Linked DNA regions of Salmonirosea aquatica. The protein of the gene in region 2 interacts with the protein of the main gene of each other region in a pairwise test. Links are inferred from orthologs where the notes say so. Each region holds a gene or a part of one and is shown on either strand. Other genes may lie near its edges. The genes, in order: GBK04_RS15520 and mobA.

Region 1 (3,225 bases), 1.1 Mb from region 2 along the record:
CAGCCCGGCGGCCTTGGCCATTTCGAACACATCGCCCTTAGGTACCCTGCGTTCCTGAATGGCTGCGATGGTTTCTGGCTTGCTCACCTGCACCACGGCCTGGGCGGTGGCAATGCGTAGTGTATTGGTTTTATGGGTAATGTCAACCATGCTTTTGCTGTTGGCTGTTAGCTGATGGCTGTTGGCTTTTTGCCGCCTAAACCACACACCTGCCTGCTCGTGAATATTGAAATTGCTCGTAATAAAAAACAAAACCTGCCGACGCCGCTGGCTCTACTGATTTTCCTTCCAGACAAAATCGCCTTGCGCGCCAATTAGTTCTTTGCCAAAAATCGGAACTTTCGCCTTGATTTCCTCCACCAGAAATTCCAGGGCTTCAAAGGTAGCCCGGCGATGCGGCGACGACACGAACACGAACAGACTGATTTCGCCCGTAGGTACCAGCCCCAGGCTATGGTAGATATGGAGGCAGGTGAGTTCATATTTTTCGAAAGCCGCTTCGCGGATTTGATGAAAAACACCTTCGGCCATTTCGGGGTAGGCCGAGTACTCGATGCCCGTTACCACGCCGCCTTCTTTGGCATCAGCCCGAATCTGTCCCATAAACATGGAATGCGCCCCGATGGTGGTTTTGGACTGATGCTTGGCCAGCGACTCAGCCACGAATTGCGGACTGATGGGGCCATCGACGAATACTTTTTTCATAGTAAAATTTGAATGAGTGAATTTTGACGGGTTCGCCCGGGCCAAAATCAGATTCAACCGCCCGCGAAAGGCGGCAATAAGGCTACCTCCGCTAGTGGGGGAATCGGAAAAGCCTCATCAGCGATCTGCTGGTTCACAGCGATCTGAAACTTACGATCGCGCAGGACGGGGTACCTTTCCAGGAGTTGATGCTTCAATTCACCCACGGTTAGTGGATCCAGAGAATGCCAGGTTTCGACGGGATTCCCGATGGATTCGGCAATCATGCCAAAATATAAAATGGATAGAGTCATAGTAAGGTACTCAACAAAAAAACGGCAATAAATGTGCCTCCACCAGATCGCCGGGTTGTACGGAGTTTTGAGTGGATGGCAAATAAATAAGCGCATTGGCCATGGCAAACGACCGTAAAACAAACGATTCCTGGCCTTCCAGCGGAGTGACAGTGGTGGTGGTAGCGGTAGCTTTCAAAAATTCGTCGCGCTCTCCTTTGAACGAAAAAGCGTGCGTAATCGGTAGTTTCAGTTTAGGCAAAAAACAGTCCTTCCGTCCCGACATCAGGCGCAGAGCGGGTAGCACGTACTGATAATAGCACACTAGAGTAGCCGCCGGATTGCCCGGCAAGGCAAAGATAAAAGTATCGTCGTTGCGCCCGAAGAACAGGGGCTTACCAGGCCGCTGCCGGACTTTATAAAAGACGGTCTCTACCCCGATTTCCTCCAGCGAGGTACCCACGTAATCATAATCACCTACCGATACACCGCCCGTGGAAAGTACCACGTCGTTCTCTTCGGCCAGTTCGCGCAGGGCCGCTACGGTGGCGGGGGCATCGTCGGCCACGTACCGAATCATGATGTCGGTGATACCCTCGGCGCGCAGCACTGCCGCCAGCATGGCCGAGCTCGACTCGTAGATTTGTCCGAAACGAAGGGTACCCTCGCCGCCCGACGGTACGCCGCCCGACGACGCTCCGTCAGGTTGTACTAATTCGTCGCCCGTGACCAGAATCCCGACGCTGGGTTTGCGGTATACCTTCACAGTCGTGATATTCAGGCCCGCCAGGAAACCGACTGAGCCGGGCGTGAGGTAGGTACCTTTGGGCAAAGCTACATCGCCCTTTTTAATTTGCTGACCCACCGAGCGCACGTTTTCATTTTCTATTACCGGGTACAGTTCGATCGTGGCCATGTCGCCCGCCCGCCTTACTTTTTCGCGCATCACCACGGCCGTGGCACCATCGGGTACGGGCGCGCCCGTCAGGATATGTACCGCCGTGCCGCGCTCCAGCACCAGGGGTACCTCCGTACCCGCCCGCGACTCGGCCACAACCGGGAGGGCGGTATTGGCCTGGGTTATGTCGGCATGGTGCACGGCGTAGCCATCCATGGACGACTGCCGGAAAGGCGGTAGAGCCAGCGGAGCGAGCAGGTCATCGGCCAGTACATGACCTACGGCTTCCCCGAGGGGCATGAACTCGGCATAGAGTACCGGAATTGTGGCTAGGATGTGGGATTTGGCTTCCTGGACGCTGATCATCGGATAGTAATTTAAGGCAGCACAAACTTCCAAAAGACAAAACGCGTTAGTAGAATGTTCCCCGGAAGGCATTTTCAAATATACGCATTCTCACCATAGCTCCACCGAATCTCCATGTTTTCACCCGCCGAACAAAGCTACTACCAGCGCCAATTGTCCCTACCCGAACTGGGCCCGCAAGGCCAGCAAAAACTCCGCGATGCGCGCGTGCTGGTCGTGGGAGCAGGAGGCCTGGGTTGCCCGGCACTTACCTACCTGGCGGCCGCGGGGGTGGGTACCATCGGAATCGCGGATTTCGATCGGGTGGAAGTCAGCAACCTGCACCGGCAGATTTTGTTTACCGTAGCGGATGTCGGGCGACTCAAAGCCGAGGTAGCAGCGGAGCGATTGCATCTCTTGAATCCATATAGTAAAATGATTACCTACCTGGAAGGCCTGAACCGAGGAAACGCCCTTGACATCGTGGGTGAGTATGATTTGGTCGTGGATGGTTCGGACAACTTTCCGACGAGGTACCTTGTGAATGATGCCTGTGTATTGCTGGACAAGCCGCTGGTTTTTGGTTCTATTTATAAATTCGAGGGGCAGGTCAGTGTGTTCAACTATCAAAGGGGACCTACTTACCGCTGCCTCTATCCTACTCCTCCCAACGAAGGCGAGGTACCTAACTGCGCCGAAATCGGGGTACTGGGCGTATTGCCCGGTATCGTGGGCTCGCTACAAGCAGTGGAGGCAATCAAAATCATCACCGGTTTGGGCGAGGTACTTTCGGGAAAGATCCTACTTTACGACGCATTGCGTGCTTCCTTTCAGACGTTCCGCTTCACACCCCGGCCCGAATCCCGGAACTTTACCTCCTTACAGCAAGATTACGGTACCACCTGTACTCTTCCAGCGGTGGGTTTGGAAGAAATCGAATTCGAAGCACTGGAACAAATTTTACAACAACTAACGCCACCGATACTGATCGATGTGCGCGAACCC
Region 2 (3,258 bases):
GCTCTCGCGCATACGCTCGAACCCTTTTTGCTGGAAGCTATCGATGAGGAAATTACCGAAAGGTACCTCTACGAAAAAGTCAGTCAATCCAGCTCATTGATCACGCAGCCCGCCACGCAGGAGGTACCCCTACCCGACTTCGGGCTCCCTTATTACGAAGGATTCAACCGCTATGGGCAGCGCTCCTGGCTGGGCATATATCGCCGGAACGAGGAGTTTTCCATTCCTTTTCTGCTGGACATCTGTTCATTGTGCCTGGAAACCCGGGTTGGCGAAATCTGTACTACGCCCTGGAAATCTTTGATTATCAAAGGTATTGAGGAAAACGATCGTCCGCGCTGGAGCCAGATCATGAGCCGGCACAACATCAATGTCCGCCACGCCGCCAACGAACTGGCCTGGCAGACCGAAGATCACGACGACGAAGGCATTGAATTTAAAAAGTACATCCTGCAGTACTTCGAAAAGCACGATACCCGGACCTTCGGACTCTGTTTCGGCGTGCAGACGCGTGATAAGTCGGAGGTATTTGGTTCGATTCTGATCCGGAAACGGTACACCCTGAGAGTGGGAGATCTGCGGTTGTTGCCCGTGTACGATCTGTTCCATACCGATAATTTCAATCCCAACAGCCGGACCTACTTTCTATTTGAAACCGGTTTGATGAAAAATCACCTACCCAATCAGGTAGATCGTCTGTGCCGGAAGTTCAATGCTTCACGCTATGGTCAACAAACATCCCGGATCGAAATCGCCGAGAGTTCGGCCCCGGCCCTAATCCATGAACGGTACCAATGCCCGCATTGCCTGACCGTATACGACGAAACCTTTGGCGACGAGCGGGCCGGCATTGCACCGGGGGTACCCTTCTCCGCCCTACCCGATAGCTACCTCTGCGCAACCTGCGAAGCGCCCAAAACGGAGTTCGCGGTAGTTGAAATAGAAAATCTTGTGGTTTGATTATTGTAAATTCGCCCTATCACCATGTTCGACATCCGAGTGAAGCCCGTATATTTTGATTTTGAAAGCGATTTTGTGGATACCTTCCGGTGCATTCCTATGGTCGTGCGCTACAAGCTGGATACCTGCGATAAGAAACTTCAACTAGCCGAGTGGAGCCGCCTGAAAGCCAACGAAAAGCAACTCCTGGCCGAATTGCCGTGCGAATCGCCCGCCGAAATCGTAACCTACCGAAGGTACCTCGAGGAGCGGGTGTGGGAAAGAAGCCAAAAGCAAATCAAGGATCTGGGCGGCGTGGACGCTACTTGGGACGACCTGACGCAGGTACCCTCGGAAGTTCAACAAAAAGCATCGGAGTGGCAGTGCGCTGCCCCTACCCTGGCGCAATGGATCGGGTTGGATTTATTGCAGCGCTTCGCGCTCGTCAAGCTGAGTCGCTCGGGGCACGAAGGGGAGAATTTTCCGAAAGCGTTACGGGAGTTCGGGCTGATCGAATGATTTTAGAAGTCCTTATAAATCGGCCGGACTGTTCAGATTCCGGAAAGCGAATTCATCCTCAACTACCTCGGATGCCGTTTTTGCAGACGCCAGCACTTGGACAAGTCCATGCCGGGTGAGGTACCCATCGTACATTTTCTGAGAAACAGCAGCGAGCAAACGCGCGGAAAAAATGCCGGGAAAGGGTTGTAAACAATCCTGCACCATAAAAACCCACGCCTCTGCTTCAGGTACCTTGGCGCGTAAAACCATGAGCTTACGGAGTAGCCCGACCGTCAGATTCGGCATGTCGCAGGGCAGGACGAGTACGTCAGCCTGGGGGTACCTTAGATGAAAGCTTAATAAACCCTTCAAAGGTCCGCCCACGGGCAAATCCAGATCGGACAGCAGTTCAAAATCGGGTAAAATCTCAGCGGTATACACCTTGCGCTGAACTTCGCGAATCAGTATGCTTACCGGCAAATCGACCTCTTGCAGCAAGGTACCTGCCCGGTTGACCCAAAGGGTCGATTCAACCGGAATAAGACCTTTGTCCCGCCCCATTCGGCGGCTTTCGCCCCCGCTGAGCACCAGGCCATGGAGTATGTCTGGATTAGTCAAGTACTGAAGTATCGTCCCGCAGGAGCGTTAGTTACGAAAATTTCCATTCTTTCTACAAAGGTACCCTACTCCTGCCCGTTGCTTTCTTTCCTGGCTACCAGTACCTCCGTAATCCGGTTCAGCTCCTGCACCTTGTACTCAAAATCCCCGCGCAGCAGGTCACGCACGCCTTTGAGTTGCTCCATGGCGGTTTCCAGATTATCGGGCAGGGCTTCGGTAAGTACCTCGCGCAGGCGTTTGGCCAGGGTAGGTGACATGCCGTTGGTCGAAATGGCTACCTTCAGATTTCCCTTCTTCACGATGGAAGACAGATAAAAATCGCACTCGTCGGGTGTATCGGCCACATTGCAAAGCAGGTTTCGGGCGCGCGCCAGGCGCTTGATCCGTTTGTTTTCTTCCCTGTCGTTGGTGGCCACAATCACCAGATCCTTGTAGTCGAGATCGAAGTCTTCAAAGGCGCGCGGTAATAGTACCACATGCGGATTCTGCGCGGCAATTTGCTGGATTTCGTCCCGAATTTCGGGAGCTACCAGGGTAATCTTGGCCTCGGGCGAATTGCCCAAAACCGCCTCGATTTTTTCCAGGCCGACGTACCCGCCACCCACGATGAGCAGGTGGAGGTCGTCGTTATTGAGTTTCAGAAATATGGGAAATAGATGGTTCATTCCAGGGAGTTTACGCTTCGAAAGGGTTTAGAAAACAATTCATTGCTCAATCATTTACTCTAACAATCAAAGCGTTATATATTATTAAAAAAATAAATGGGCAAAATTCAGGATAGGTGTTTCCTATAACTGGATAAAATCCGACTAAGCGGATTGAAAGCAAGTTTATTCTCAATCCTTAACAACAAAAAAACGATGAAAGATTCAGAAGATTTTGAAAAGGCCCTCATGACGCGACTGACCAGCCGCCAAAATGACAAGGAGTTTCTTCGCAAAACCTCGTCCGCGATCGTATCGCTCAAAAAACAGGGATTCGTCATCGACAAAATCCTTACCAAGGGCCAACCGGTACTGGACCGGGTTTTTGTAATGGGCAAACCCCATCCGGATTTCTTTGCCAATCTCCGGGACTTTTCCGTTTTGGGTGGTCTTCGTAGCTTCGAGATTTTCCCCTATGGTGTAATCGCCATTGACGGTTTCAATTTCAAAGCCACCTTCGGGCACTGACCCATGGAAACGGCCCAGCCCAGCTGCG

Evidence for each region.
Region 1: the proteins of mobA (region 2) and GBK04_RS15520 interact in binary tests that used the Escherichia coli proteins (3 or more experiments, as listed by UniProt). The link is inferred for Salmonirosea aquatica from one-to-one orthologs.

Annotation. Positions count from the first base shown.
Region 1 is NZ_WHLY01000002.1:3,447,836-3,451,060, reverse strand. The notes cover bases 126-3,027. They hold GBK04_RS15520 (molybdopterin molybdotransferase MoeA), read right to left. Parts: upstream 2,242-3,027; coding sequence 1,009-2,241; downstream 126-1,008. Other genes in these bases: moeB (molybdopterin-synthase adenylyltransferase MoeB), read left to right, coding at 2,356-3,027; GBK04_RS15525 (MoaD/ThiS family protein), read right to left, coding at 759-998; GBK04_RS15530 (molybdenum cofactor biosynthesis protein MoaE), read right to left, coding at 274-705; moaCB (bifunctional molybdenum cofactor biosynthesis protein MoaC/MoaB), read right to left, coding at 126-207. In the rest of the region: more of moaCB, read right to left, coding at 1-125; more of moeB, read left to right, coding at 3,028-3,225. UniProt on the Escherichia coli protein: Catalyzes the insertion of molybdate into adenylated molybdopterin with the concomitant release of AMP.
Region 2 is NZ_WHLY01000002.1:4,565,853-4,569,110, reverse strand. What follows is about bases 265-3,199. They hold mobA (molybdenum cofactor guanylyltransferase), read right to left. Parts: upstream 2,059-3,199; coding sequence 1,471-2,058; downstream 265-1,470. Other genes in these bases: GBK04_RS19905 (hypothetical protein), read left to right, coding at 2,919-3,199; GBK04_RS19910 (precorrin-2 dehydrogenase/sirohydrochlorin ferrochelatase family protein), read right to left, coding at 2,124-2,723; GBK04_RS19920 (nitrate reductase associated protein), read left to right, coding at 985-1,458; GBK04_RS19925 (rubredoxin), read left to right, coding at 265-960. Outside these bases: more of GBK04_RS19925, read left to right, coding at 1-264; more of GBK04_RS19905, read left to right, coding at 3,200-3,230; GBK04_RS19900 (radical SAM protein), read left to right, coding at 3,234-3,258. UniProt on the Escherichia coli protein: Transfers a GMP moiety from GTP to Mo-molybdopterin (Mo-MPT) cofactor (Moco or molybdenum cofactor) to form Mo-molybdopterin guanine dinucleotide (Mo-MGD) cofactor.